3 regions of the Bacillus sp. FJAT-27231 genome follow, and region 2 is predicted to be linked to each of the others. Evidence: riboswitches for the same ligand, from Rfam matches in the RefSeq annotation. Region 2 holds a riboswitch; each other region holds the start of a gene.

What was found. Region 2 has a riboswitch for glycine ahead of gcvT (glycine cleavage system aminomethyltransferase GcvT). Riboswitches for the same ligand answer to the same signal wherever they lie in the genome.
Region 1: linked by a shared signal. The riboswitch ahead of AC623_RS19335 (iron-sulfur cluster biosynthesis family protein) and the one ahead of gcvT (glycine cleavage system aminomethyltransferase GcvT) in region 2 are both predicted to bind glycine.
Region 3: linked by a shared signal. The riboswitch ahead of glyA (serine hydroxymethyltransferase) and the one ahead of gcvT (glycine cleavage system aminomethyltransferase GcvT) in region 2 are both predicted to bind glycine.

Annotation. Positions count from the first base shown of each region.
Region 1 is NZ_LFZU01000001.1:4,041,649-4,048,474, reverse strand. Features, by position in the region: gene AC623_RS19355 (aldehyde dehydrogenase family protein) at 1-726, shown strand, start outside; partial or broken gene msrA (peptide-methionine (S)-S-oxide reductase MsrA) at 747-1,268, shown strand; gene msrB (peptide-methionine (R)-S-oxide reductase MsrB) at 1,254-1,703, shown strand; gene AC623_RS19345 (SAM-dependent methyltransferase) at 1,821-2,432, shown strand; glycine riboswitch at 2,527-2,627, shown strand; glycine riboswitch at 2,631-2,719, shown strand; gene AC623_RS19335 (iron-sulfur cluster biosynthesis family protein) at 2,845-3,141, shown strand; gene purU (formyltetrahydrofolate deformylase) at 3,153-4,055, shown strand; gene AC623_RS19325 (cytochrome d ubiquinol oxidase subunit II) at 4,433-5,470, opposite strand; gene AC623_RS19320 (cytochrome ubiquinol oxidase subunit I) at 5,504-6,826, opposite strand, start outside.
Region 2 is NZ_LFZU01000001.1:2,717,567-2,724,392, forward strand. Features, by position in the region: gene AC623_RS13050 (lipoate--protein ligase family protein) at 1-656, opposite strand, end outside; gene AC623_RS13055 (rhodanese-like domain-containing protein) at 868-1,188, shown strand; gene gcvPB (aminomethyl-transferring glycine dehydrogenase subunit GcvPB) at 1,229-2,701, opposite strand; gene gcvPA (aminomethyl-transferring glycine dehydrogenase subunit GcvPA) at 2,694-4,040, opposite strand; gene gcvT (glycine cleavage system aminomethyltransferase GcvT) at 4,062-5,162, opposite strand; glycine riboswitch at 5,248-5,328, opposite strand; glycine riboswitch at 5,332-5,422, opposite strand; gene AC623_RS13075 (DEAD/DEAH box helicase) at 5,581-6,826, shown strand, end outside.
Region 3 is NZ_LFZU01000001.1:3,489,631-3,496,456, forward strand. Features, by position in the region: gene sdaAA (L-serine ammonia-lyase, iron-sulfur-dependent, subunit alpha) at 1-524, opposite strand, end outside; gene AC623_RS16850 (serine dehydratase beta chain) at 524-1,042, opposite strand; gene glyA (serine hydroxymethyltransferase) at 1,058-2,308, opposite strand; glycine riboswitch at 2,449-2,537, opposite strand; glycine riboswitch at 2,541-2,642, opposite strand; gene AC623_RS16865 (nitroreductase family protein) at 2,801-3,427, opposite strand; gene AC623_RS16870 (winged helix-turn-helix transcriptional regulator) at 3,547-3,903, shown strand; gene AC623_RS16875 (LAGLIDADG family homing endonuclease) at 4,098-4,463, shown strand; RNA gene ssrA (transfer-messenger RNA) at 4,901-5,243, opposite strand; gene smpB (SsrA-binding protein SmpB) at 5,345-5,812, opposite strand; gene rnr (ribonuclease R) at 5,873-6,826, opposite strand, start outside.

The sequences.
Region 1 (6,826 bases), 1.3 Mb from region 2:
CGGGTGTATGTGGACAAGTCCATCTATCAAGAGTTTGTCGACCGTTTAGTTCAGGAAGCACAAGCTTTAAAGCAAGGGACAGCTGCTGACAGCGATATTGGTTCGATGACCTTCCCTCAACAAACCGCCATCATTAAAGCACATGTAAAAGACGCACTCGAAAAAGGGGCAGAATTGATTGCCGGTGACCATCCCGATCAGTGGGGGGAGGATCAGATGTTTATTAAACCTATAATATTAACGAAGGTTGATCACGAAATGGCGATTATGCAAGAAGAAACATTTGGACCGGTGCTGCCGGTTATGTCCTTTGAGACGGAAGAGGAAGCCATTGCTTTAGCGAATGATACCCGCTTTGGCCTGAATGCCAGCGTTTGGACGGCCGACTTAGATCGGGGGAAACGGATTGTATCCCGGCTCATATCGGGAAATGCTGTGATTAACGATGTCATTATCACTGTAGCCAATCCTTATCTTCCTTATGGAGGAGTAAAAGAAGGAGGGATCGGCGCTTATCATGGAGATGTGGGCATGCAGAGTTTTTGTGTGCAGACCGCTGTTATGGTAGACAAGGGTCATAAGAAAAGAGAAGTGAACTGGTTCCCTTATGAAGGAAAGTATGAAGCATTTGCCAATCTCATTCGCAGCTTTTGGGGTGAAAAAAGGGATTGGGGTCAATTTTTATCGGCATATAAAAAACTTTTGAAGATTGGAAACAAAAAATAGAGGTAAAGGAGTGTTGTTTCATGGCTGAACAATGGAAGTTAGCTACGTTTGCCGGAGGATGTTTCTGGTGCATGGTCTCGCCTTTTGACGAGCAGCCGGGAATTAAAGAGGTTGTTTCAGGCTACACAGGCGGTCACACGGAAAATCCGACATATGAAGAGGTTTGCTCTGATACAACCGGCCACTATGAGGCGGTCCAAATAAAGTTTGACCCGGCTGTTTTTCCCTATAAAAAATTAGTGGAACTATTCTGGCAGCAAATTGATCCGACAGATGCGGGCGGGCAATTTAATGATCGGGGCTTGTCTTATAAAACGGCGATTTTTTATCATGACGAAGAACAAAAAGAATTAGCAGAGGCTTCGAAGACAGCGCTTGAAGCGAGCGGCCGTTTTCAAAAGCCCGTTGTAACGGCCATCCTGCCGGCAGGTCCTTTTTACCGGGCGGAGGAGAAGCATCAGCATTATTATAAAAAGAACCCTTTCCATTATAATCTTTATAGAGAAGGGTCTGGACGGGCAAAGTTTATTCGTGAAAATTGGAAGAATCGGAAAACAGATGAGCAATTGCGTCAAGAATTAACACCGCTTCAATATGAAGTGACAAAGCATAACGCAACGGAACCACCGTTTCGCAATGAGTATTGGAATCATATAGAAGAGGGGATTTACGTCGACATTATTTCAGGAGAGCCATTGTTTAGTTCGACTGATAAATATGATGCTGGCTGCGGCTGGCCGAGTTTTACAAAGCCCTTGCGCCGTATAGAGTTAGAGGAAAAGCTCGATACTTCTCATGGCATGAGGCGGATTGAAGTACGGGCGAAAACCTCTGATTCCCACTTAGGCCATGTGTTCGATGACGGTCCCGGTCCAGATCGGGCGCGCTACTGCATTAATTCAGCCGCTCTTCGCTTTGTGCCAAAGGATAAGCTAGACGAAGAAGGATATGGAGAGTTTAAAAGCTTGTTTGAGTAAGGGGAGTGTCCGTTACTCGCCATGTTCGCCATTTTACTGACCACAGAGATAGGATCGTTATTTGAGCAGGAGAAAGCGGCTGTCTTATAATAGAGAAAAACGAATTGGGGAACTGCAATGAATGAAAAAGAGTACGACCGTCTGCTCAAAATTCAGACAGGCGGCACATGGGAATGGCTCTATCAGTCGCTTCATTATAATCGTTATGAAGCAACCCCTTATGAAGCAATAGACGAGTTGTTCCGGGAATACGAGCTAAAGAGAACGGACGGAGTCGTAGACTTCGGCTGTGGAAAAGGGCGTCTGTTATTTTATATTCACTATCGGTTTAACGTGCGGGGCACGGGGGTTGAGGTGAATGGACAGCTATACCAGGAAGCGATTGAAAATCTGGCCGAGTATATGAAGAAAAAAAAGAGTCCCGTTCGTTCTATCCGCTTTGAATGTTGTGCCGCAGAGGACTATAAAATTGGGAAGGAAGATAATCGCTTTTATTTTTTTAACCCGTTTTCTATCCAAATTTTTATGAAAGTCGTTCACAATATTATGAGCTCAGTTGAAGAACAACAGCGGTCTGTTGATATTGTTCTTTACTACCCAACGGCCGAATACATTCAATTTCTCGAGATGTATACTCCATTTCAGCTTTTAAAAGAAGTGAAGGTGCCAGGGCTCTATGAAAAGAATGACAATGAACGGTTTTTGATTTTTCGTCATGAGGGATACTAATGGTTCCCTCTTTTTTTGTAAGCGGAATCGTCAAAGAAAAATAAAAGCAATTGACAATCATTAATATTTCAATTATTCTGAATGAAAATAGCGGATGACGATTGTGGGAGAGTGCAAGCAGTGAGCCACCGAAGGAGCAAGTTCCAAAAAGACCCTTGGAATCAATCTCTCAGGTAGAAGAACCACAATGGGACGCACCTCTGGAGAGCGCGTTTAAATACGCCACCAAAGGGGAAGGCTCAATCCGATCGCTGGATGGAGTTAAACTCTCAGGTAAAAGGACAGAGAAGGGAACGTTACCCTTTTCTGTCCTTTTTTGCGTGTATAAAAAGTGTCGGGAAGTGGTTGAAAGCCGACAAATGGAGAAGGGTATATACCAGGGAAAACGCTTACAGGAAGGGGTGGAATAATCGTGATCAGATTAACAGAGCCGGCTGTAAAACAGTTAAAAGCAATGGTACTAGAGGAAAAGAATAGTCCAAGAATTGATGCGGATGTCGCTGGCGGATGTGGTGTATCTGTGAGGTTTCAGCTTGTATTTGATGAGCCGCGCCGAAATGATAAAGTGATTGACTGTCAAGGAATTGAAATTCGAATGGATCGTTTTACCGAACGGTACTTAGATACAGAAACACAGGTTGATTACACAGAAGAATTAGGTTTTCTAGTGGGGGAAAGCTTTACTTCAAGCGACTGTGCGATAGAGTAGTTCTTTTTGAAATGAATATAACATTTAAGGATGGAGGAAGAGTTTTGCATAAAAAGGGGAATCTTAATTACTTTAAATTGTTAGTCACTTGTCCGGAAAAGCCGGGCATTATTTCAGCTGTGTCAAATGTTTTGCTGGAGCACAAAGCGAATATTGTTCAATTTGACCAGCATACGACGAATCCAAAAGACGGCATTTTCTTTATGAGAATTGAATTTGATATGGAAGAGACGGATACAGCCGTTGAGAAGCTTGAACAAGGGTTGCGGGAGTTATCCGAGTCCTATCCAATGGAGTGGGAATTAAGAAACAAAGAAAAAGCCAAGCGCATGGCTATCTTTGTCTCTAAGGCGGATCATTGTCTGTTAGAATTAATTTGGCGCTGGAAATCAAAGGAGCTCCCAGTTGAAATTCCAATGGTGATTAGTAACCATCCAGATTTAAAAGAAGTAGTAGAGAGCTATGGCATTCCGTATTACCATATTCCGCTTTCCCATGAATCGAAAGAAGAGGCGGAACAAAAAGCAATGGAACTAATGGAAGGAAAAGTAGACTTTATTGTCTTAGCGAGATACATGCAAATCCTTTCTCCTGGTTTTATATCAAAATATCCAAATCAAATCATTAACATCCATCACTCTTTCTTGCCGGCATTTGTAGGGGCAAATCCTTATGTGCGAGCTTTTAACCGTGGGGTAAAATTAATTGGAGCGACTGCGCATTATGTGACAAACGAGCTAGATGAGGGACCGATTATTGAACAGGACATCCTGCGGGTAAATCACCGTTACACAGCAGAAGACCTTAAGATTGCTGGTCGTCATGTAGAAAGAAGTGTACTTGCTGAGGCGGTTTCCTGGCATGTGGAGGATAAAATTATTGTTCATGGTAATAAAACAATCGTGTTTACGTAAGAGCAATGGTAGAAAACCAACTTTTACTCAATGTGACGAGTATCCTCCTAGCAATTATCTGTATAGGGCTTTTTTTCATAAATCAACGCAAGAGAAAAGTAAACTTGTTACAAGTCATTTTGCTTATCTACGCGTTGTCAGTACTGGTTACGTCCGTGCTGGATTATTGGCAGCAATAAAGCAAAGCTTTTAGGCTGTTCACCATCGTTTTTTATTGGTAGGAATGATTGTAAGCAAAGTCTACTTTATATATCATCAGGCTGATTGAAAAAGTTTGTCTTTCGAGGCGCAGTATCTGGCGAGCAACGAAGAAAGCCAACGTTTCTCAATAGTCTAAAAGCTTAACGGGCTTGTAGCCCGTTAAGCTTTTTTCATGGCTAGGAACTTTTTTGCCGCAAGTATTTTTTATCGTGCATAAACAATCTCCAAAAATAAATAAAGCCGGGAAAGAGAATGGCAAAGCCGGCAATGTACGTGATGAACACAGCCATAAAAGAATTGGGGTCTGTGAAGCCTGATTGAATCGTTACGTTAGGATAGACCATATACGGCAAATGAGCTTTCCCGTACACATAACTAGCAATGAAATATTGAATTGTAACCGCAATGACGGCAATTCTTGGCATTCCCCTCTCTTCTTTGTTCGGAAAGGATGGAAGGAACAGACTAATCCCGCCAATTAAAAAGAAGCCGAGTGAAACGAACAACAAAGGCAAATCATTCATCATGCGTGTGTATAGCCAAGGTGTTTCTGCTCTTAAAGTCAGCATAATCGCAAAAGCCATTAACAATGAAATAGGACCTAAAATGCGGCAGTCTCTTAAATAAACTTTGTAAGCCTCCATTTCATTAGAGGTTTTCGAATAATCTGCTAGCAATAAAGAAGACAAAAAAAGGGTGCTGCTAATCGCAAAGCCGATAAAGGCATATTCATTCGGGCTCGTAAACAGCTTTTGGAGGTTTAAAGACGGGTGACCGCCTTCGTACTCGATGAATGCGCCGTGAGCAACTGGCAGCACACTAATTAACAGGCCGGGAATTAAAATGCCGGTAATACCTGAAACATACGTTAGCGGCTTTTTATACTCAGTTGCAATATTTGAAAAGACTAAGAAGGCACTTCTGACCGCCAGTAATAACAAAATCATGCTTCCTGGAACGAGCAGAATTGTACCGAGCGTGTAAGCGGCCTTCGGAAATAAGCTATACACAGCAACAACTAAGGCGACGATAAACGTGTTTGTCACTTCCCAAGTGGGGGATAAGTAGCGGTTGGCAATATTCGTCGCCCTTGTTTTTTCCCGGTTTATGTAAATCATCGACCAGAAGCCTGCACCGAAGTCCATCGTTGCCATAATAGAATAAATAAATACAAACCCCCACAAGATTGTGATCGCGATTAATTCATTTGTCATCAATAGGGCCTCCTATACATGTAAGTAGAATCGTTAAGCGCCTTTTTCAGCCTTTTGGATATCATCCAACTCTGTATTCTTTCTAAAAAAGTACAACAGCACTGCTACAACGGTAATGCCTAGAAGTACATATACACTAAAGAATAAGAGGAAAAGAACGCCTAAGTTGGTTGCGGAGGTAACTGAATCAGCGGTAGCCAACACTCGATAAATGACCCATGGCTGCCTTCCTGTACAAGCGAAGATCCAACCGCATTCAATCGCAATCACCGCTAGCGGGCCGGATGCCACTAACACCCACAAAAACCATTTTGGAAAGCGGTCCTTTTTCATAAACTTTTTCCATACAATCCCCGCTAGCGAAATGAGAATAAGCAATGAACCGATCCCGACCATAGCATTAAAAAGTGTGTGAATAAACAAGGGCGGCCACAATTCTTCGGGAAAGTCATTTAACCCGACCACAACCGTGTCAAAGCTGTTGCCTGCTAGAAAACTTAATAACCAGGGAATTTCAATAGCCCCTTTGATCGTCTGGGTTTCCCGATCCGTAATGCCTCCGATCGCTAAAGGAGCATGTGACTGTGTTTCGAACAAGCCTTCAGCAGCCGCTAATTTTTCTGGCTGGTATTCATGTAAATACTGGGCCGATTCATGCCCGTTAATCGCTGTTAAAAAAGAAAAGATTCCTCCTAAAACAAGGCTTGCCATTAACGCTTTTTGATGAAAAAGATATACTCTTGAACCATATTTATTTCTCATCATTTTAAAGGCCGCAACGGAAGCTACTACAAAAGCGCCAACAACATAGGCCGATAAGGCGACATGTCCAGCCGTAACAAAGAAGCTCGGATTAAAGAAGGCTTCCCATGGATTAATATCAAGAAATTTGCCATTTTCATAACGGAATCCGGCGGGAGTGCCTTGGAAAGCATGCACATTGGTGATCAAAACAGCCGATGCGAGCGCTCCTAGAGCAACTAACGTTAAGCTGATAACTCTCATCCATGGAGCAATTCTTTCGGCTGCATAGACGTAAATAGACATAAAGAGGGCCTCTATGAAAAAAGCATAGATTTCAATTTGAAATGGCAGCGGCATGACGCGTCCGATAACCTCCATAAAGCCAGGCCAAAGAAGAGATAATTGAACGCCAGCGATCGTACCGGTTGGAATGCCAACTCCAAGCAAAACGGCAAATGTTTTGGTCCAGCGTTTGGCCATCACCACATAGTCTAAGTCCTTCGTTTTTTGATAAAGCAATTCTGCCGTCAAAATCATTAAGGGCAGTCCGACTCCAATAGTGGCAAAAATAATGTGAAAAGCCATCGTTGTGCCAAACAGGGACCGCGCAAT
Region 2 (6,826 bases):
ATGGCGACGGCTTTATTTTTAAACGCCCGCTGCATTCTCTCTTTCACCCGTTCATTCGAGTATGTAAATAAACTGAACAGCTTGTCTTCATCTAGATCCAGCAAGATGGAGCCATGCTGCAAAATAACACCTTTTTGTCTCGTCTGGGCACTTCCTGCTACTTTTCGGCCTTCAACGACGAGTTCGTACCAGCTTGGCGCATCAAAACAGACAGACGACCGTGGGTTTTTCAAGCTGTCTTTCTCCTCTTCTGTCCGTGGTACTGCAAAATAAGCCTCTAGACTAAGGTGATGGAATCCTTTTAAGATTCCCTCAGATATCACTCTGTATGCCTCTGTCACCCCAGCTGGCATATTTGGATGCTCCTCCGTAACGATGACACTATACGTTAACTCATGTTCATGAAGCACGCCTCTACCGCCAGTTGGACGGCGGACAAAGCCAAGACCATGCCGTTTAACAGCCTCCAAATCAATTTCCTTTGTTGCTTTTTGAAAATACCCAATTGACAACGCTGCTGGTTCCCAGCCGTAGAAACGAATCACAGGCGGGATTTTCCCTTTGCTATGCCATTCTAATAGCGCCTCATCCATTGCCATATTGAATTCTGCCGTCTGCCGGCCGGAATCAACAAATCTCCAAATCTCTTTTTTCATGGTGATTGCCGCCTTTTTCATGATAAATTCACCCACTTAGTGTATCAAAAGCAGAGACAAAAACAAAGAGTTATCGCTCGTTTATTTCTTTTGATTCTTCCCGCAGCCACGTTTATAATAGAAATCAGTGCATGTTTACTAGGAAGGGGTGTATCCATTGCTTTATACAATAGCTGCCATTTTAGGCGCCATCATTCTGTATACTTTATATATGTATTTTTCCCAGAAAAAAGCGGTCAAGTCGCTCTCCCAGGAAGAGTTCATTAAAGGGTACCGCAAAGCTCAGCTCATTGATGTCCGTGAACCGAACGAATTTGAAGCGGGTCACATTTTAGGCGCGCGCAACATTCCGCTTACACAAATGAAAACGCGCATGAAGGAAATTCGTCCGGACAAGCCTGTGTATCTGTATTGCCAAAGCGGCCTGCGCAGCGGCAGAGCTGCTCAGACATTGTACAAAAAAGGCTACCGCGATTTATATCACTTACAAGGCGGGTTCAAAGGCTGGACTGGAAAAGTAAAAAGTAAGTAAAAAACTGCCTCCACCGAGGCAGTTTTTCTATTGTAAACATTTAAGCGTTCTGCAATTCCCGCTCGTAACGAAGAACTGGCTTACGAGCTGCTGCTGTTTCATCAAGACGGCCGATGACGGTTGTATGCGGCGCTTCTTGAACGATTTCTGGGTTAGCTTCTGCTTCCTTCGCAATTTGAATCATAACGTCGATGAAAGCATCTAGCGTTTCTTTTGACTCTGTTTCAGTCGGTTCGATCATAATACATTCTTCCACATTTAATGGGAAGTAAATTGTAGGTGGATGGAAACCGAAGTCTAACAGACGCTTAGCAATGTCAAGCGTACGCACCCCAAGCTTTTTCTGGCGTTTTCCGCTGAGTACAAATTCATGCTTACAATGACGGTTAAACGGCAGGTCAAAATAAGGAGCAAGTCTGCGCATCATATAGTTAGCGTTTAATACCGCATATTCTGTTACCGCTTTTAAGCCATCTGGGCCCATTGAGCGGATATACGTATAAGCGCGAACATTAATGCCAAAGTTTCCGTAAAACGGTTTTACGCGGCCAATGGACTGCGGGCGGTTATAATCGAAACGATAGACGCCTTCTTCTTTCACTAGAACCGGTTTTGGCAAGTAAGGAATTAAATCCTTCTTCACGCCGACTGGACCAGAACCCGGACCGCCGCCGCCGTGAGGACCCGTAAATGTTTTATGGAGATTTAAGTGAACCACATCAAATCCCATATCTCCAGGACGGGCTTTTGACATAACGGCATTTAAGTTGGCGCCGTCATAATACACCTTGCCGCCGACACCGTGAATGATTTCAGTGATTTCTAAAATATTTTCTTCAAATAAGCCAAGTGTATTTGGATTTGTCAGCATGAGCGCTGCAGTTGTCTCGTCCGCTACCCGTCTTAAATCTTCTAAATCTACTAAGCCGTCTTCCCCAGACTTCACCGTTACCGTTTCAAAACCGGCAACTGTAGCAGAGGCTGGGTTTGTACCGTGAGCAGAATCCGGTACAATTACTTTTGTACGATTAAAGTCCCCGTTTTCTTCATGGTAAGCACGAATCATCATTAATCCCGTCCACTCACCCTGAGCTCCTGCTGCTGGCTGCAGTGTCACTTCATCCATGCCTGTAATTTCTTTTAAATGCTCTTGAAGGTCGTACAATAGCTCCATTGCTCCTTGTACAGTTTCTTCTTGTTGAAGGGGATGCACATGAGCAAAACCTTCAAAACGAGCAACGTCTTCATTAATTTTCGGATTGTATTTCATCGTACAAGAACCAAGTGGATAAAATCCAGAATCCACACCATGGTTTCTATTTGATAGCGCTGTGTAATGACGCATAATATCAAGTTCAGAGACTTCCGGAAGTTCCGGCTCTTCCTCACGTAAATATCCTGCAGGCAAAAGGGCAGACAAATCTGCTTCTGGTACATCTAATTCAGGCAGACTATAGCCAATCCGCCCTGGTTGAGACAATTCGAAAATAAGCTCTTGGTCCTTCTTATTCATGGCTATCCCCCAATTCTTTTGCAAAAAGTTCAATTTCTTCTTTTGTCCGCAGTTCTGTCACAGCAACGAGCATGCAATTTTCAAGACCATCGTAAGTAAGACCAAGGTCATAACCGCCAATAATGCCTTTTTCAAGCAGCTTTTGGTTTACTTCTCTTACCGGTTTATTGAGGCGAATAACAAATTCATTAAATACAGGTCCCTCAAACAAGACTTCTACTCCATTTTGCTTTAACGTCTCTCTAGCAAAAAATGCTTTTTGCAAGTTTTGTGTCGCGATTTCACGCACACCTTTTTTACCTAAAGCTGTCATAGCTACACTGGCTGCAAGAGCGTTAAGTGCCTGATTGGAGCAAATGTTAGAAGTCGCTTTGTCACGACGGATATGCTGCTCGCGTGCTTGCAGCGTCAATACGAAGCCGCGTTGTCCTTGATCATCATGCGTCTGGCCAACGAGACGGCCTGGCACTTTACGCATCAGCTTTTTCGTTACTGCAAAGTATCCGCAGTGCGGTCCGCCAAATTGAGCCGGAATGCCAAATGGCTGAGCGTCACCGATCACAATATCAGCACCAAATTTTCCTGGAGGTGTCAGTGCACCAAGAGCAAGTGGATTAGAAGAAACAACAAACATGGCTTTTGCGTCATGAGCCGCTTTTTCTACTTCAGAAAGTGACTCAATCGCACCGAAGAAGTTAGGATATTGAACGATCACAGCTGCTGTATCGTTATCGACTAATTCATTTAGCTGATCAATGTCTGTTACTCCATTTTTGTGCGGGATTACCACTACTTCAATGTTTTGGCCTTTTGCGTAAGTCGCTAACACATCGCGTGACTCTGGATGAACCGTTTCTGATACGAGTACTTTCTTTCTTTTCGTCTGACCAGCGCTTAGCATAGCTGCTTCCGCCAACGCTGTGCCTCCGTCATACATAGAAGAGTTCGCTACATCCATACCCGTTAATTCGCAAATCATCGTTTGGAATTCAAAGATCGCTTGCAGTTCCCCTTGGGAAATTTCTGGCTGGTACGGTGTGTAAGCTGTGTAAAATTCTGAACGAGAAATAACGTGGTCTACAATAGACGGCGTATAGTGATCATATACACCTGCCCCTAAAAAGGAAGCATATTGTTTCGCATTGATGTTTTTAGCAGCCATTGCGCTTAATTCTTTTTTCAACGCTGGTTCTGCTTTTGCTTCTTTAATATTATATAATCCCTGAAAACGTACTTTTTCAGGAATGTCGGCAAATAATTCATCTACCGTTTGGACACCCACTGTTGCAAGCATTTCCTTTTTATCCGTTTCTGTCATCGGCAAGTAACGATGCTTCATTATATTCCCCTTCTCTCTTTCTTATTTTGAGCGTTTATAAAATGGTGGTTTTACCGTTTTAGCTGTTAATTTTTTGCCGCGGATTTCTACTTGCAGCTCTTGATCAGGTACAGCATACTCTGCTTTCACTAAAGCCAGACCAATATTTTTCTTTAACGTCGGTGATTGAGTACCGGTCGTTACATGACCCACTTCTTCTTCACCGGAAAAAACAAGATAGCCGTGACGCGGAATTCCCCGATCTATCATCTCAAGACCAATCAATTTCCGCTTCGGACCATTTTCTTTCTGCTCTTTCAACACGTCTAGGCCAATAAAGTCCTCTTTGTTTGTCTTTACTGCAAAACCTAAGCCTGCTTCAAGTGGTGAAATATCATCAGCTAGCTCCTGTCCATATAAAGCAAGGTTCGCTTCAAAGCGTAAGGTATCACGCGCACCGAGTCCGCATGGAAGAAGACCGTCTTCTTTGCCAGCCTCTAAAAGATCTTCCCATAGCTTAGGGGCATCTTCACTTCGGCTATAAATCTCAAAGCCATCTTCTCCTGTGTAACCAGTTCGTGATACGAGAGCTGGTATCCCGTTAATTCTAACTTCCTGCTTAAACTTAAAAGACTTAATCTCACTTAAATCCACATCAGCCACTAGCTTTTGCAAAATTCCTTCAGCAGCAGGACCTTGAATAGCGAGTTGTGCCCAGTCTTTTGATACGTTTTCAACTTCTATATTTCCTGCTTGATGCTTCTTCAGCCAATCAAAATCTTTATCTGTATTCGCTGCATTCACAACAAGTAGATAATCATCTTCAGCTAGCATGTAGACGAGCAAATCATCGACAGCTCCGCCTTTTTCATTACACATAATCGTATAGATTGCTTGATCTGGCTGGAGCTTTGACAAGTCGTTCGTCATCATTTTTTGTAGAAAGGCTAAGGAGTCTTTTCCCTTTACTGTAATTTCCCCCATATGAGAAACATCAAAAAGCCCTGCCTTTGTGCGGACAGCCTCATGTTCTTCTTTAATACTTGAAAATTGAACAGGCAGTTCCCATCCTCCAAAATCAATCGTTTTTGCTCCAGATCGCTGGTACGATTCAAACAATGGTGTGCGCTTTAATTCTCCCATTTCCCTACCCCTTTCATTGTCTTCCTGCGGTTCAGCCCATTATTTTTGCATAAAAAAAGACAAAGAACAGCTTTTACAAGTTGTTCTCTGTCCTTGAACCTGAAAGTTTAACCTGGTAAACAGGCTGTCTTCTTTGGTGGTTTCGTTAACGAAACGCTCTCCAGAGTCGCGTCCAGCAAGAGTTCTTTTGCCTGAGAGATTCACAAAAAGCTTGTTTGCTCCTTCGGCGCTGTATAAACAGTCTCTCCCCTCGCCTTCATTCGCTATATTTAGTTAATAAATGGGCATACTATGAACATCGGATTAGAGTAAATCAACAATATTCGCTTTTTTGCAAAATGACATAATATTTTGTTCACTTACATCCTACCATTAAAGGTAAGGTTTCGGCAACATATTTTATAAAGGAGTTTTTCAAATGGATGTGGAAATTTATTTCGATCATAGCTGGGAAGAGGAATTAGAAAAAAGACTCGAACAAGATGGGCCTTGGGGGAGCTGGCCGCTTTTCCAATCGACTATTAATATGGAAAGACGAATGATGGTCCCTGATTTTGAAGGATTGTTAGCTCCTAGCTTTCTGCCGGAACTTACGGCTCTTCCGCATCAGCTTGAAGCAGCTAGAAGAGTAGTGGAAGAAATGAATGGCAAAGCTATTTTAGCGGATGAAGTAGGACTCGGCAAAACAATCGAAGCTGGGCTAGTATTAAAAGAGTATTTGATTCGCGGCCTCGTGAAAAAAGTTTTAATCTTAGCTCCGGCTTCTCTCGTTTCTCAATGGGCCCATGAGTTAACTACTAAATTTTACATTCCTGCTATTGCCCAAAAGAAGTTTTATGCCTGGGATGAGCATGATATCGTCATTTCCTCGATCGATACAGCCAAACGAAGTCCGCACAAGGAAAAAATTTATGAACAAGACTATGACTTAGTTATTATTGATGAAGCTCATAAATTAAAAAACCATAAAACAAAAAACTATCAATTTGTCCGTCACTTAAAAAAGAAATTTTGCCTATTACTCACAGCGACACCTATTCAAAACCGGCTTGATGAAATGTTCCATCTCGTTTCGCTATTAAAGCCTGGTCATTTGGGAAGCGAAGGACAGTTTAGTGAGCAGTTTAAAAAAGGAGACCGGCAAGTACAAAACCATCACCATTTAATTAAGCTCATGAATAAAGTGATGATTCGTAACCGTCGGCAGGATACAGGTGTGGAGTGGACAGCCAGAAAAGTAGAATCCGTTAAAGTGACTTTCACAGAGGAAGAACGCTCGCTCTATCAAGCTCTTGAACAGCTCGTCCGCAGCCAGCCAGATGATGTACGGTCTGCTTTTTCCTTGCTTACTTTGCAGCGGGAAGCCTGCAGCAGCAAAGAAGCCGTCTTTTTCACCTTAAGAAACATGGCGAAGAAGCTGAATGGAAACCATCTTGATTTTCCAGAGAGTTTTCAAAACGCTTTGTCACATATACAGAACATTACGCACAACTCTAAAGCAGAAAAAGCACTTCAGCTCGTTCAATCGATTAATGACAAAGTAATTATTTTTACTGAATACCGGGCAACGCAGCTATATTTACAGTGGTTCTTTAAACAAAACGGGATTACATCCGTCCCCTTCCGCGGTGGGTTTAAACGCGGAAAGAAAGATTGGATGAAGC
Region 3 (6,826 bases), 770 kb from region 2:
GCCGAGCCAACCTCTGCCTGACAACCGCCAGCAGCCCCTGAAATAAATGAGCGATTGGCAATTACATACCCAAGCATGCTAGCCGTAAATAATCCCATAACCAAATCTTTAAAAGGCGTTCCATCATTTTGATGCAGGGAGAATAGCACGCCAGGTAAAATGCCTGCTGCTCCAGCAGTTGGAGTGGCTACAATAACACCCATTCGAGCATTGCTCTCTGAAGTAGCGAGTGAAAATGTCATAGCCTGGCTAATATAGCTGCCTGTAAGCGGTTTTCCAGACTTCACGTACTCTCCCATCTTAACGGCATCTCCCCCTGAAATACCGCTTGGTGCAGGAGAGGAATCCTTTGTTCCAATATCAACGGCTTCCTTCATCTTGATCAATCGTTCTTCCATCATACGAAGAATCGTTTGTTGATCTCTTCCTGACTTCTTTTCTTCCAGCATCAGCATGGTTTCACCGATCGTTTTCTGTTCCTTTTCACAGAATTCCAGAAGTTCTCTCATTGATAAAATTTCCATCAGGCATTCCTCGCAATTTCTTCTCTTAATCGGTACACTTGGTAGTTTTTAGCCAAGGCTGAAAAATCATCGCTTGTGCTCAGACGGATATCCACCATTCGTCCGTTAATCATAAAGATTTTAGATAAACCGCCTCCTAGCGAAGCTCCGCCTACTTTTACAAGATGATCCCCTCTTTTTGCGGTTACCATCGTTGTATTGGGATGATCAAAGAATAGGCAAGACCCTTGAGGTTCAATCGTGTAATCAAGACCCGCTTTATATGCAAGCTGCAATGCATGCCGAATTCCCGGGTCATCCGTACCCATGCCGAGTAATCCGCCAAGAAGTGCTTTATCTGTCCCATGGCCTTGATACGTTTCAGCAAAAGAGTCGTAGAAAATAATGTCTGCCTCTTCAGGACAACCATCCAGCAGTTCATAAATGAATTTGCCAATCGACACAACACCAGCAGTATGGGAACTTGATGGTCCAACCATAATAGGTCCGATAATATCAAAGCAACTCTGAAATTCCATTATGATGCTCCTTTCTTATACGTTGATCGGCTGTTGGAATAACGGATAAACTCCGCAGATAGACGCAGTTTTTTCTTTAGCCTCTGCCACCACTGCCGGCTCCCCTTTACTTTTCAGTACAGCAGCAATCACTTGGGCAATCTGTTCCATTTGTTCTTCTTTCATTCCGCGCGTTGTTAAGGCAGCAGTTCCCATCCGGACTCCGCTCGTCACAAAAGGACTTTCTGGATCGTAAGGAATCGTATTCTTATTCACTGTGATTCCTGCTTCTTCAAGCAGACGCTCTGCTTCTTTTCCAGTTAACCCCCATGGGCGCACATCTAGCAAAATCAGATGATTATCCGTTCCTCCAGAGACGAGAGCTGCTCCTTCTTTCTTTAATACTTCCCCAAGTTTTTGGCTGTTTTTAATCACCTGTTTGGCGTAATCTTTAAAGGCTGGCTGTAGAGCTTCGTTAAAAGCAACCGCTTTTGCGGCAATGATATGCATCAACGGTCCACCTTGAATACCAGGGAATACCGCTTTGTTAACCGCTTTAATGATCTCTTCGTCGTTCGTTAAAATAAAGCCGCCGCGTGGTCCTCTTAATGTTTTATGGGTCGTGCTTGTCACTACATCTGCATAAGGAATCGGAGAAGGGTGAAGACCGGCTGCTACAAGTCCCGCGATGTGTGCCATGTCTACCATGAACTTTGCACCCACTTGATCGGCAATTTCTTTGAATCTGGCAAAATCAATCGTCCTTGGGTAAGCGCTTGCACCAGCAATAATTAATTTGGGCTTTTCTTTACGAGCCATCGCCTCTACTTCGTCATAATCAATTAATTGTGTATCTTCCTTGACTCCGTAAGAAACTACTTCAAACCACTTGCCAGAGATGCTTACAGGACTTCCGTGAGTTAAATGCCCGCCGTGCGAAAGATTCATCCCCATAATTTTGTCGCCAGGCTGAAGCAATGCATAAAAAACGGCAAGGTTCGCCTGTGCCCCTGAATGAGGCTGAACATTGGCATACTTGGCACCGAACAGTGTCGTTAACCGTTCAATCGCTGTCCGCTCTGCCACATCAACAAATTCACAGCCGCCGTAATAACGTTTCCCCGGATAACCCTCAGCATATTTATTTGTCATGACGCTTCCCATTGCTTCTAAAACATCCGTGCTGACAAAGTTCTCTGATGCAATCAACTCCAGCGTTTCATGCTGGCGACGTTTCTCATGCTCAATCGCTTCGAAAATAGTGAAATCATTATTTTGCAAACTCATCTCTACGCCTCCTATTCGTTTACATTTCGTTCGCTCGCTGCTGAATAACCAAGCTTTTTCACTCTTCTCTTTTAGAAAAGTGCTCTATCTCGTCACCTTTTCTGCACGCAAAAAAGGACAGAAAAGGGTAACGTTCCCTTCTCTGTCCTTTTACCTGAGAGTTTAACTCCATCCAGCGATCGGATTGAGTCTTCCCCTTTGGTGGCGTATTTAAACGCGCTCTCCAGAGGTGCGTCCCATTGTGGTTCTTCTACCTGAGAGATTAGTTCCAAGGGTCTTTTTTGGAACTTGCTCCTTCGGTGGCTCATTACTCGCACTCTCCCACAATCGTCATCCGCTATGTTTCGTTTAGAATATTAAAAATAGTTGTAATTGTCAACTGTTTTTTGATTAATTTGTTATTTTTTTATCGTTAATAAAATGAACAAAGGAGCATCCCGCAAAATCGCGGAATGCTCCTTCACTCCCCTATTGATAGAGGTATTTATTTAATTAGATAAAACGAACCATTTCTTCAAGCGGCAGCCGGGTCGTTTTATGAGCTGGCGCAGCGGCCTTGCCAAGAGCGATTAAAACAATTGGAATATATCTTTCTGGCACATCAAACCGCTCAGCAAATTTTTGCTTATCAAATCCACCCATCGTTACCGTATCGTAACCATTCGCTTTGGCAATCAGCATAAGCTGCATCGAGACGAGGCCTGTGTCAAATGAAGCAATATTAGCTCTTGCTTCAACAGGCGCATTAGGATAAGTATTATTCGTATTCTGAATTAGCTTGTTCATGCTCGCTTCGTCGATGAAACCTGCCTCATAGCTGCTGCGGTATACTTTTTCGACATTCTTGTACATCTCAATATCACCTAAAACGGCAATAACTGCTGAAGATGTCTCAACTTGCTCCTGATTATAAGCAATAGCCTTCAGTTCCTTCTTCGTTTCTTCATCATCAATGACGATAAAGCGCCACGGCTGAAGATTACTAGATGATGGAGCTAACATGGCTTCTTGCAGCATTTCCTCTATTTCCTGTCTCGGAATTTTATAATGTGGATCATATTTTCTAACAGAATGTCGATTGCGAATGACTTCTGATAAGCTTGGCATCGTTGTTATCATACTTTTCCCTCCCAATTAAACTTACTAATAGTAAGTTCAAAAATAAGCTTACTACTAGTAAGCTTGGGTTGTCAAATACTCTATGCTAAAATTAAGATAAAAACATTGAGGTTATCAGAATGAGCGAACAAAATGAATGGAATTGTCTTCAGAAGAAACATAAAGACAAAGCGACGATTTGCGATAACTTTCACCATACGATTGAATTCATTGGCAAGCGTTGGATGGGAATCATTATTTATACTTTGCTAAAGGGTGATAAAAGATATCACGAATTGCTAAATGAAATCTCTGGCATCTCTGACCGGCTCCTCACAGAACGGCTGCGGGAGCTAGAAAACGAAGGACTAGTCGTAAAGAAGACATTCGAATCCTCCCCAAGAAAAGTCATCTATTCCTTAACCCCAATCGGCAGAGAACTGGAAGATGTCATCACGGCTGTTATGCGCTGGGTTAGTAAGGCTTCTCGTATCTAAACCCTATACTTGGATCATTATCTAAATAAAAACTTAATTTTTATTATCCTTTCTTAGAAAAATAGACTCATAGAAATAACAATTCTATGTTTTGAAGCTTCTATACAAGTTGATGATCATCACAACTTGACGAGTTTTTTCTTTCATAAAGCTTCCATTTTTTCAGGAATAACAATAATTTAGGGGGAGAGGACATGAAAGATTGGGAAGCGGGCTATTTAGCAGGAATTATAGACGGGGAAGGCTCTATCACACTAACTAGAATGCATCAAAGAGAACATCGGCGTCCTTGCATTACCATTTCTTCGTCGGATAAAGAGCTTCTTCTATACATTCAAACACTGACCGGCGGAGCCATTAGTAACAAGAAGAATTATAAGCCTGGCCTTCACAAGGACTCTTATACATTGTCTATAAAGAACAAAGAGAGTGTGTTGATTATTTTAAAAGAAGTTTCCCCCTATCTCAGAATAGATAAAAAAGAAATCGAGCCAAATGGATATTGGAACACTACGACAGAGTCACTCCTCGAAATGGAAAGTATACAACAGCTATGCTAAAAGCAAAATTATTATTTGAGGAAGCCTTTTTTAACATATAAAAACTGTTAAAGACCTCCTTCTCGTTCACGAACACAAAAAGACTTGCCACGTTTGGCAAGTCTTTTAATTAACTAGATAATATCCACCAAATTATGTATGGTGGAGACGGTGGGACGTGCTTTTCCATGCTTTCGTCATGGCACTGACTATATCTTGAACCTGCGTAGTAAGACAGGTCCTTCGGCGTCTTATGCGAAAAATAGTTTTACCCAGATCTCTCAGGCAGCTTCCCGCATCCTAGTACTGCCCGCTAAGTGGCAGCCTATAAGTCGATACACGGCTGTTGGATTGCTCCACATACCGCTCGGCATTGCCTTATCATCATTCGATGACTTAGGTTTCACCGATAAAGCCGAATTTTCACTTGTATGTTACCATACAAGGCGACTATTTACTAATCGAACCCACGTCCAAAGATAACGGCACTTGAACGTCTACGAGCGTAGTCGATATATTACGGGTTTCGCTGTTCCTTTTGCCTATCGACGGGCGTCTGGACAGCTAGCCTGATTCATCTCTTCCTTTGTCCCCAGGCGGAGAACTACGGCGTAGCCCACTAAGAGTGAGTCCCTTACCCTACCACATGGGCGATGGAGGGAGGAACCGCTTCAAGCTGTTATTAGGCAGCTAAAGCGAGGTTGTTGTTTTGTTTGCCAGTTATTATTGGCTTTGACGTTTTTACGAGGACGATCCCCTCGGCTCGCAGCCCAAGCTCGAACTATCCCTGTCGAATCCGTAACGTCCCCATTATAAAAATAGGAATTGGACTCTATGTCCGAAGCTTAGCTACAGTTCTTATTATAACATAATCAGCAAAAAAAGCAACAGCTGTTCGCTTTTCACCCTTTTTGCCGTTCTCTAAATGCACGCTCCACGTCACGCTTCGCTTCTTTCTTCTTCAAATCTTCCCGCTTATCGAATTTTTTCTTCCCTTTAGCCAGACCAATTAACAGTTTCGCATAGCCGTCTTTTAAATACATTTTCAGCGGCACAATGGAATAGCCGGCTTCCTTCGTTTCCCCAATCAGCTTATCAATCTGCTTACGGTGCAGCAGCAGCTTTCTCGTTCTAAGCGGATCATGGTTATAACGGTTCCCTTGTTCATAAGGGCTGATATGCATGTTATATACGAATACTTCCCCTTTTTGTATGCGGGCAAACGCATCTTTCAAATTTACCCGTCCGGCGCGAATTGATTTAATTTCAGTTCCTTGCAGTACAATCCCCGCTTCAAATGTTTCTTCGATAAAAAAATCATGATGCGCCTTTTTGTTTTGCGCGACTACTTTTCCTTCTCCCTTTGGCATCCTTCTTCACCTTCCATTATTCAGTCCGACCCGGCAGCTAAAAGAGCCGCCGGGTACCTATTATCCTTTATTCCGGCGTCTTTTCTTCGCTTGCTTTTTCGGTACGCCTTCATAATACTTGCCGCGTTTTTTCTTTTTGTTCGGCGACTGATTCGTCCACTCACCGCCCGCTCCTTCTTCACTGTTTCCTTGCGGGCCGCTCGCTTTTTGACTTTTTGATTTTACATTAATCGTTTTAGTCTCCACAGCTGGACGCTTTCTTATATTTTTCATGCCAACGATTTCAAAGTCAATCGATTGTTCATCCTTATTGACATCTCTCACCCGAACAGTGATTTGGTCACCGATGCGGAACACATTGCCCGTTCGCTCACCAATCATAGCAAACTGGCGCTCATCATAACGGTAATAATCATCTGTCATATAAGAAACGTGAACTAAACCTTCAATTGTATTTTCCAGTTCAACGAACATACCGAAGTTTGTAACAGAACTGATGATGCCGTCAAATTCTTCCCCAATCTTATCCAGCATAAATTCTGCTTTTTTCAGTTCATCTGTGTCACGCTCTGCATCTACAGCCCGGCGTTCCATATTTGATGTGTGCTCAGCAATTTCCGGCAGGCGTGCCTCCCACTTTGCTTGTGTTGCTGGATCGACATGTCCTTCAATTAAATACGTACGGATCAAACGGTGCACAATTAAATCCGGATAGCGGCGAATTGGCGAAGTGAAATGAGTATAATAATCCGTTGATAATCCAAAGTGGCCTAAGCTCTCATCAAAGTATTTCGCCTGTTGCATAGAACGAAGCATAACTGTTGAGATGACTACCTCTTCCGGCTTCCCTTGAATCGCTTCCAGCACCTCTTGTAAAGCCCGTGGATGCACAGCGTTTGATGTACCTTTTACAACAAGCCCAAAATTCGTAATAAACTCAAAGAAACGCTGTAATTTATCTTCTTTTGGATCTTCATGGATTCGATAAATGAATGGAACGTCCATCCAATGAAA